2 regions of the Streptomyces sp. NPDC040622 genome follow, and region 1 is predicted to be linked to the other one. Evidence: riboswitches for the same ligand, from Rfam matches in the RefSeq annotation. Region 1 holds a riboswitch; the other holds the start of a gene.

Evidence for each region. A riboswitch is a leader RNA that binds a small molecule or an ion and turns the genes downstream of it on or off. The one in region 1 is predicted to bind glycine.
Region 2: linked by a shared signal. The riboswitch ahead of gcvP (aminomethyl-transferring glycine dehydrogenase) and the one ahead of gcvT (glycine cleavage system aminomethyltransferase GcvT) in region 1 are both predicted to bind glycine.

The regions. Positions count from the first base shown of each region.
Region 1 is NZ_JBVIXD010000012.1:90,533-94,937, forward strand. Features, by position in the region: gene glyA (serine hydroxymethyltransferase) at 1-268, opposite strand, end outside; gene gcvH (glycine cleavage system protein GcvH) at 292-669, opposite strand; gene gcvT (glycine cleavage system aminomethyltransferase GcvT) at 780-1,913, opposite strand; glycine riboswitch at 1,949-2,061, opposite strand; glycine riboswitch at 2,062-2,170, opposite strand; gene ACZ592_RS31975 (AAA family ATPase) at 2,319-3,023, shown strand; gene ACZ592_RS31980 (enhanced serine sensitivity protein SseB) at 3,072-3,851, shown strand; gene ACZ592_RS31985 (enhanced serine sensitivity protein SseB C-terminal domain-containing protein) at 4,025-4,405, shown strand, end outside.
Region 2 is NZ_JBVIXD010000001.1:9,809-14,213, reverse strand. Features, by position in the region: gene gcvP (aminomethyl-transferring glycine dehydrogenase) at 1-2,620, opposite strand, end outside; glycine riboswitch at 2,813-2,912, opposite strand; gene ACZ592_RS00060 (PRC-barrel domain-containing protein) at 3,057-3,437, shown strand; gene ACZ592_RS00055 (DNA polymerase IV) at 3,478-4,405, opposite strand, start outside.

The DNA.
Region 1 (4,405 bases):
ACTCGGCACCGAACAGGTCCTTGACCCGGTCGATCGCGATCTGCTCGGCGACGTCGACGTGCTCGCAGCCGCCGTAGTAGCGGCGGCCGGGGTAGCCCTCGGCGTACTTGTTGGTGAGGACCGTCCCCTGGGCTTCCATGACGGCGACCGGAGCGAAGTTCTCCGAGGCGATCATTTCCAGGGTGGACTGCTGGCGGTGGAGCTCGGCGTCGACGGCGGCGGCGACGTCCGGGTCCAGCTCGTGGAGAGGGGTGTTCAGAAGCGACATCACACGATCCCTATCGGTATGGGTCAGCCGGCGGCGAAGGCGGTGTACTCATCGGCGGAGAGCAGGTCGCCCGGCTCGTCCGCGATGCGCACCTTGAACAGCCAACCGCCCTCGAACGGGGCGGAGTTGACCAGCGACGGGTCGTCGACCACGTCCTGGTTGGCCTCGACGACCTCACCGGTGACCGGCGAGTACAGGTCGCTGACCGACTTGGTCGACTCCAGCTCGCCGCAGGACTCGCCCGCGGTCACCGTGTCGCCGACCTCGGGAAGCTGGGCGAAGACGATGTCACCGAGCGCGTTGGCCGCGTGCTCCGTGATGCCGACCGTCGCCACGCCGTCCTCGGTGGCCGACAGCCACTCGTGCTCCTTGCTGTAACGCAGCTGCTGGGGGTTGCTCATGACCTGAATTCTCCTGTACGCGGGTGGGTGCTGCGGAACGAGAAAGATGTGCGTGGGGTCACTTCTGGGGCGTCGGACGCCGTGCCCACGCGGGGACGTCGGCTACAGCGTCACTTCTGGCGCTTGTAGAACGGCAGGGCCACGACCTCGTACGGCTCGTGGGTGCCGCGGATGTCCACGCCGACGCCCGGGGTCCCCGGGGCCGCGTGCCCGGCGTCGACGTACGCCATCGCGATCGGCTTGCCCAGCGTCGGGGACGGGGCGCCGGAGGTGACCTCGCCGATCACCTTGCCGTCGGCGACCACCGGGAAACCGGCGCGCGGCACGCGGCGGCCCTCGGCGATCAGCCCGACGAGCTTGCGCGGCGGTGCCGCCTCGGCCCGCTCGGCGGCGGCGGTGAGCGCCTCGCGCCCCACGAAGCCCTCCGACTGCGACGTCTTCTCGAACTTGACCACCCGGCCGAGCCCGGCGTCGAACGGCGTCAGCTCCGCGGTCAGCTCGTGCCCGTACAGCGGCATGCCCGCCTCCAGGCGCAGCGTGTCACGGCAGGAGAGGCCCGCCGGGATCATGCCGACGGGGGTGCCCGCCTCCATGAGCGCGCCCCACAGCTTCTCCGCGTCACCGGGGGAGACGAAGAGCTCGAAGCCGTCCTCGCCGGTGTAGCCGGTGCGGGCGATCAGCGCGGGCACGCCCGCGACGGTGCCGGGCAGGCCCGCGTAGTACTTCAGGCCGTCCAGGTCCGCGTCCGTGACTGACTTCAGGATGCCGGGGGACTCGGGACCCTGGACGGCGAGCAGCGCGTACGCGTCGCGGTCGTCACGGACCTCGGCGTCGAAGCCGTCGGCGCGGGCGGTCAGCGTGTCGAGCACGACCTGCGCGTTGGAGGCGTTGGCGACGACCATGTACTCGGGGGCCTCGGCGGCGCCGAGCCGGTAGACGATCAGGTCGTCCAGGATGCCGCCGTCCTCGGCGACGATCATCGTGTAGCGGGCGCGGCCGACACCGACGGAGCCGATGTTGCCGACCAGTGCGAAGTTCAGGAAGTCCACGGCCTGGGGGCCGGTGACGGTGATCTCACCCATGTGCGACAGGTCGAAGAGACCGGCCTTGGTGCGCACGGCGTTGTGCTCGTCGCGCTCGCTTGCGTACCGCAGCGGCATGTCCCAGCCCGCGAAGTCGGTCATGGTCGCGCCGAGCGCTCGATGCACGGCATCGAGGGCGGTCAGACGGGGGGCAGTGCTCATGAAGGGAACTCCCAGGGCATGACGGGCGAGGTCGGTCCTCCCCATCTGTCATCGGAACCTGAGAGGTTCGCCGGGCGGGTCCCCGATCCGGGACACCCGGCTTGCACCTTGGGTGGGACCGCCGGGGCGGTCCGCTTTTCAGATGTGCCTCGCCCGCGCGGTACGGGGCCTGAGAGATTCAAGGGAGGGACTTGCTCCTTCGGCGCCCCGGGCGACACAGTGCGTGCTGGTCCCGGGAACTCTCCCGCGCGGATTCAAACGGCCGGTATGGAGTTGGCGCGCACATCATTGCACGCGACTCTGTCCGGGGGGACCCGTGACCGGCGCCGGATCCGTGGCCATGGGATCCCCTTGTGCCGCATTACCTTCTCTTTACACTTGCCGGGGAAGCAGTACGTGACCGCTATGGGGAGGCCGATCACGGTGCGCAGCAGGACCAGTGTCTACGCCACGAGCACGGGGGTGGCGTTGCCCAAGCAGGCCGCCGTCCCCGCCACCGAGAGCTGCGGCCCGCTCCCGGCCGCCGTCGTCCGCGACCTGCGGCAGCGCCGCGGCCACAGCCCGCACCGCCTCACCTTCGGCGAGGGCGACCTCGTCGTCGTCTCCGGACTGCCCGGCGGCGGAAAGTCGACCCTGATGCGGCAGGCCGTCACGGGCCCCCGCATCGACTCCCAGGACACCCGCGACCACTGGGCCCGCCGGATGCCCCGCCTGCTGCCCTACGCGGTCTACCGCCCCCTGGTCCGCCTCGCGCACTACGCGGGACTGCGCCGCGCCCTGCGCTCCGGGGCCAGCGTCGTCGTGCACGACTGCGGCACCCAGGCCTGGGTCCGCGGCTGGCTCGCCCGCGAGGCCGCCCGGCGCGGCACCGCCCTGCACCTGTTGCTGCTCGACGTGCCCGCGGACACCGCGCTCCAGGGCCAGCTCGCGCGCGGCCGAGGCGTCTCCCGGTACGCCTTCGCCCGGCACCGCAGGACGGTCGGCCGGCTCGTCGGCGCCACCGAGCGCGGCGACCTGCCGCGCGGCTGCGGCTCCGCGGTGCTGCTCGACCGGGCGGCGGCACAGGTGCTGCGCGGGATCGCCTTCGACCGCCGGGCCGCCCGGCGTTAGGGTTCGAGCCGCAGGCAGAGCGGTCGCGAGCAGGGGTTGGACGGACAGATGGACATTCCGGCGCAGGCATACGCCCATCCCTACGGCGGATGGCCGGGCAACGAACTGGAAGAGGTCCTCGCGGCCTCGCTGGGAGGCCCCGCGTCGGCGGGCGCCCGGATCGTCGAGGTGCTCGGCCGCAGCCAGATATGGATCCCGCTGCCCAACGGCGGCGGTCCCGAGCAGGGCACCCTGGACCTGCCGACCCTGGAGATCGAGGGTCAGGCGTACGTCCCCGTCTTCACCTCCGAGCAGCAGTTCCGCCAGGCCCTGGGCGCGGCGGCCGACCGCATGGGCCACACCGTGGCACCCGCCGTGGAATTCGCCCGCGGCCTCCCTCCGCAGCTGGGCATCGCCCTGAACCCCGACGGCACCGTCGGGGTGCCGCTGCCGCCGCCCGCCGTCGCCGAGCTCGCCCGCTCCGGCCGCACCGAGCTGGACGGGCCCACCACCGGCGGCCGGGTCCGCCTCTACGAGCCGGACTGGCAGGAGGACCCCGTCGACTTCCTCACCGCCGCGGGGCGGGAGTTCGAGGCGAGCGGGGCCGTGCTCACCGCGCGCCGCTGCCTCGCGACCGTCGAGACGGGCGAGCCGACGCTCTTCGTCGGCGTCGAGCTGTCGACCTGGGAGGGCGCCGCCCGCGACCTTCCCATGGAGGCCCTCGGCCGCGCCCTCGGCTCCGCCCCGGCCCCCTGGCCGGTGAACCTGGTGCTGCTCGACGTGGCGCAGGACCCGGTGGGGGACTGGCTGCGGGCCCGGGTGCGGCCGTTCTACGTCCGCGGGGCCTGAGCGGCGCGCGTCGCGGCAGGCGCGGCGGCGGCCCGTCGCGCCTCGCGACGGGGCCGAGATGCCGTACGTCAAGTCCGTGCCGGGATCGCCGCTTAAGCTGGTTCCATGACCCGGTCGGGCACTCTGCCGTGCCGGGCGGGGTACTCGGGTTCTCAGTGAAGGGGCGGTTACGGGTGAGTGCGTCGGGCACGGCCGCGGGCGATGGGATCTCCCCGGGACGAGCTGGTCCGAGCCCCTGGGGACAGGTCGAGCAGATGCTGCGCGAGGTGACCCCGGGGCGCTACGACGCGTACGAGGCACTGCTGCGCGCGCTCGCGGGCGACCGGCTGTGGATGCTGCTCTGGCACGGCCAGGCGGGATCCCCCGACGCCCAGTACGGGAACATGGAGGTCGAGGGCCTCGGCTACGCGCCCTGTGTGACCTCCGCCCAGGAGCTCTCCGCCAGTGGCTGGAACCGCAGCTACGAGGTGGTGCGCGGCATCGACGTGGCCCGCACCCTCTACCCCGACCACTACGGCCTCTGGCTCAATCCGCACGCGCCGGGCGGCGGCGTC
Region 2 (4,405 bases), on a different contig from region 1:
AGAACCGGTCGATCTCGTGGAGGTCCTCGCTCTCCGTCGGCTCGATCATCAGCGTGCCGGCGACCGGGAACGACATGGTCGGCGCGTGGAAGCCGTAGTCGATGAGCCGCTTGGCGATGTCGTCGACGCTGACGCCGGTCGCCTTGCTGAGCGGACGCAGGTCGATGATGCACTCGTGCGCGACGAGACCGCCGGGACCGGTGTAGAGCACCGGGTAGTGCGGCTCGAGCCGCTTGGCGATGTAGTTGGCGGAGAGCACCGCGACCTGGGTGGCCCGCTTGAGGCCCTCACCGCCCATGAGGCGCACGTACGACCAGGAGATCGGCAGGATGCCGGCCGAGCCCCACGGCGCCGCGGAGATCGGGCCGACACCGGTCTCGGGTCCCGCCGCGGGCTGCAGCGGGTGGTTGGGCAGGTACGGCGCGAGGTGCTCGCGGACGCCGACCGGGCCGACGCCGGGGCCGCCGCCGCCGTGCGGGATGCAGAAGGTCTTGTGCAGGTTCAGGTGCGAGACGTCGCCGCCGAAGTGGCCCGGCTTGGCGAGGCCCACCAGGGCGTTGAGATTGGCCCCGTCGACGTACACCTGGCCGCCGGCCTCGTGCACCGACGCGCAGATGTCGGCCACGTGCTCCTCGAAGACGCCGTGCGTCGAGGGGTAGGTGATCATCAGCACGGCCAGCTCGTCGCGGTGCTTCTCGATCTTGGCGCGCAGGTCCTCTATGTCGACCTCGCCGTCCCCGGCGGTCTTCACGACGACGACCTTCATGCCGGCCATCACGGCGCTCGCCGCGTTCGTGCCGTGCGCGGAGGACGGGATGAGGCAGACGGTGCGCTGCTCGTCGCCGTTGGCCCGGTGGTAGCCGCGGACCGCGAGCAGGCCCGCGAGCTCGCCCTGCGAGCCGGCGTTGGGCTGCAGGGAGACCTTGTCGTAGCCGGTGACCTCGGCGAGCCGCTCCTCCAGCTCACGGATGAGCGTGAGGTAGCCCTGGGCCTGCTGGGCGGGCGCGAAGGGGTGCAGCTGGCCGAACTCGGGCCAGGTGACCGGCTCCATCTCGGTGGTCGCGTTGAGCTTCATGGTGCAGGAGCCCAGCGGGATCATGCCGCGGTCGAGCGCGTAGTCCCGGTCGGCGAGCCTGCGCAGGTAGCGCAGCATGGCCGTCTCGGAGCGGTACTGGTGGAAGACCGGGTGGGCGAGGTAGTCGTCGCCGCGCAGCAGGCCCTCCGGCAGTGTGTCCGCCGTCTGCTCGTCGAGCGCCTCGATGTCCGCCTCGACCCCGAACGCGCTCCACACGGCGGCCAGCTGGCCCCGCGTGGTGGTCTCGTCGCAGGCGAGCGAGACGTGGTCGGCGTCGACCTGGTGGATGTTCACGCCGCCTTCGCGGGCGGCGGAGACGAGCTCCTCGGCCTTGCCCTCGACGCGCACGGTCAGCGTGTCGAAGTACGCGCCGTGGACGACCTCGACGCCGCCGGCGGTGAGGCCCGCCGCGAGGAGCGTCGCGTACCGGTGGGTGCGCCGCGCGATCGACTTCAGGCCCTCGGGCCCGTGGTAGACGGCGTACATGCCGGCCATGACCGCGAGCAGCACCTGCGCGGTACAGATGTTGCTGGTGGCCTTCTCGCGGCGGATGTGCTGCTCGCGGGTCTGCAGCGCGAGGCGGTAGGCCTTGTTGCCGTCGGCGTCGACGGAGACGCCGACGAGCCGCCCCGGCAGGCTGCGCGCGAACTTCTCACGGACCGCCATGTAGCCGGCGTGCGGTCCGCCGAAGCCCATCGGCACGCCGAAGCGCTGGGTCGTGCCGACGGCGATGTCGGCGTCCAGCTCGCCGGGCGAGGTGAGCAGCGTCAGGGCGAGCAGGTCGGCGGCGACGGTGACGACGGCGCCGAGCTCGTGCGCCTGGTCGATCAGGGGCTTGATGTCGCGTACGGCACCGGAGGCGCCCGGGTACTGGATCAGCACGCCGACCACGCCGCGCTCGGCCACCTCGGCGGGCACGCCTTCGCTCAGGTCGGCGACGACGACCTCGACGCCGGTGGGCTCGGCACGGGTCCGGATGACGGCGACGGTCTGCGGCAGGGCGTCGGCGTCCACGAGGAACACGCCGTCCTTGACCTTGCCCATGCGCCGCGAGAGGGCCATGGCCTCGGCGGCGGCGGTGCCCTCGTCCAGGAGCGAGGCGCCCGATGTGGGCAGTCCGGTCAGCTCGGCGACCATCGTCTGGAAGTTGAGCAGCGCCTCGAGCCGGCCCTGCGAGATCTCGGGCTGGTACGGCGTGTAGGCCGTGTACCAGGCCGGGTTCTCCATGACGTTGCGCAGGATGACCGGCGGGGTGAAGGTCCCGTAGTACCCGAGCCCGATCATGGAGTCGAGGACCTGGTTCCGGTCGGCGAGGGAACGCAGCTCGGCCAGGACCTCGGCCTCGGTGCGCGCGCCGGGCAGGTTCAGCGCCTCGGCGTTCTTGATCACATCCGGCACCGCGGCGGCCGTCAGCTCGTCGAGCGAGCCGTACCCGACCTGGGCGAGCATCTTGGCCCGCGCTTCCGCATCGGGCCCGATGTGCCGCGACTCGAAGGGGATGCCCTGCTCGAGCTCGGAGAGCGGGATGCGATTGGTGGCAGTCATTGCGGAGGCCTCCTGGTCTGCACGACCTGCGAGGGGTACCACGGCGCGGGTACCCGGACGGCCTCCCCCTCTGTCATCTCAACCTGAGAGCTTCACAGGCCCGTCCGGTCCATGGACAGATCTGCTTTCACCGTCGGTGAGGAAGGGTTCCGAACGTGCCCGCCCGACGCCCGCCCTGCTTTCCAGAGTGACCTCGTCCGTGCGGTACGGGTGCCTGAGAGATTCCGGGGAGGATTTGCTCCTTCGGCGCCTCCGGGAAGTGCATTCCGGAGAGCTCTCCCGCACGGGGTCAGCAGCCAGGCGCCAGCCTACCAGCGAGGACCATGGCCGATCCCTCGAGTGGCCGCCTGCCCCGAAGTGCTCTTTCGTAGTGACTACGAACGAATAAGGATGAGTTACGCCCGATTTCGACAAGCCGCGATCAGCTGGAGGGCCCGTGCAGACCGACATCGATCCGCGCAACCTGATCGGCCGCAAGGCGTTCGACAGGAACGGGGCGAAGATCGGCACGATCGACGAGGTCTACCTCGACGATGCCACCGGCGCCCCGGAGTGGGCGGCCATACGCACCGGCCTGTTCAGCCGCGACACCTTCGTCCCGCTGGAGCCGAGCGAACTGGTCGAGGACGGCACCCTGCACATCCCCTTCGACCGCGCCCTGATCAGGGACGCCCCGGACTTCGGCGTGGGCCGCCACCTCTCCCCCGAGCAGGAACTGCAGCTCTACCACCACTACGGCCTGGACACGGCCCCGCCGCAGGCCCCGCCGCCCCCGGACCAGACCTTCGGCCGGATCGCGGGCACGGAAATCCCCTGAGCCCCGTCCCACGCGACACCCCTCACTCCGGTCACTCCGGTCACTCCGGCCCGGAGCGCACCTCGGCCCTGCCCTCCGCCGCCGCACCAGCGACACCGGACCCGGCCTCGAGCTCCGCCCCGGCCACCCCCTCGCCGCACGACCCCGCGCCGACCAACGGCAACGGCTCCGCGAGCTCCAGATCCAGGTCGTCCGTCTTGAACGTCCGCACCCGCCCGGGCGGCGAACCGGGCGTCTCGAAGCGCACCGTCACCCGCCCCAGACCGCTCCCCTGCACCCACCCGTGCCCGTACTCGGCATGCCGCACGTCGTGCCCTGCCGCCCACCGACGCTCCGCCGGCGCCTCGGTCTCCTCGGCGAGCTCCCTGCCCCGCTCTTGCGCCGTGTCCCGCTCCGTCGGCACCGCCTCCCGGGCCCCGACGACACCCGCCCCGGCCTCGGCACGGCCCTCAGCACCGGCCTCGGCCGCCGCCACCGCCACCGCCAGGAGCGCCTCGGCCGCCTGCGCCTGCGCGAACAGGTCCTCCTGCGTGTAGTCGGCGAGGCCCGTGACGCCCACGCCGAGCAGCCGCACCCCGCCCGTGGTGTCCACGGCCTCCAGCAGCCGCGCGGCGGCCTCCCGCACCACCCCGGGGTCGTCCGTGGGCCCGCGCAGCGTCTCGGACCGCGTCAGCGTCGAGAAGTCGAACCGGCGGACCTTCAGCACGATGGTCCGCCCCGAGTGCCCCGCCGCCCGCAGCCGCTGCACACACCGCTCGGCAAGCCGCGCCACCTCCGTCCTGACCCGCACCCTGTCGTGGATGTCCACGTCGTACGTGTCCTCGACGCTGACCGACTTCGACTCACGCTCCGCCACCACGGGCCGCTCGTCCCGCGCCAGCGCCATCGCGTACAGCGAGCCGCCGTGCGCCTTCCCCAGCAGCCGTACGAGCTCGTCCTCACCGGCCTCCGCGATCTCATCGACCGTG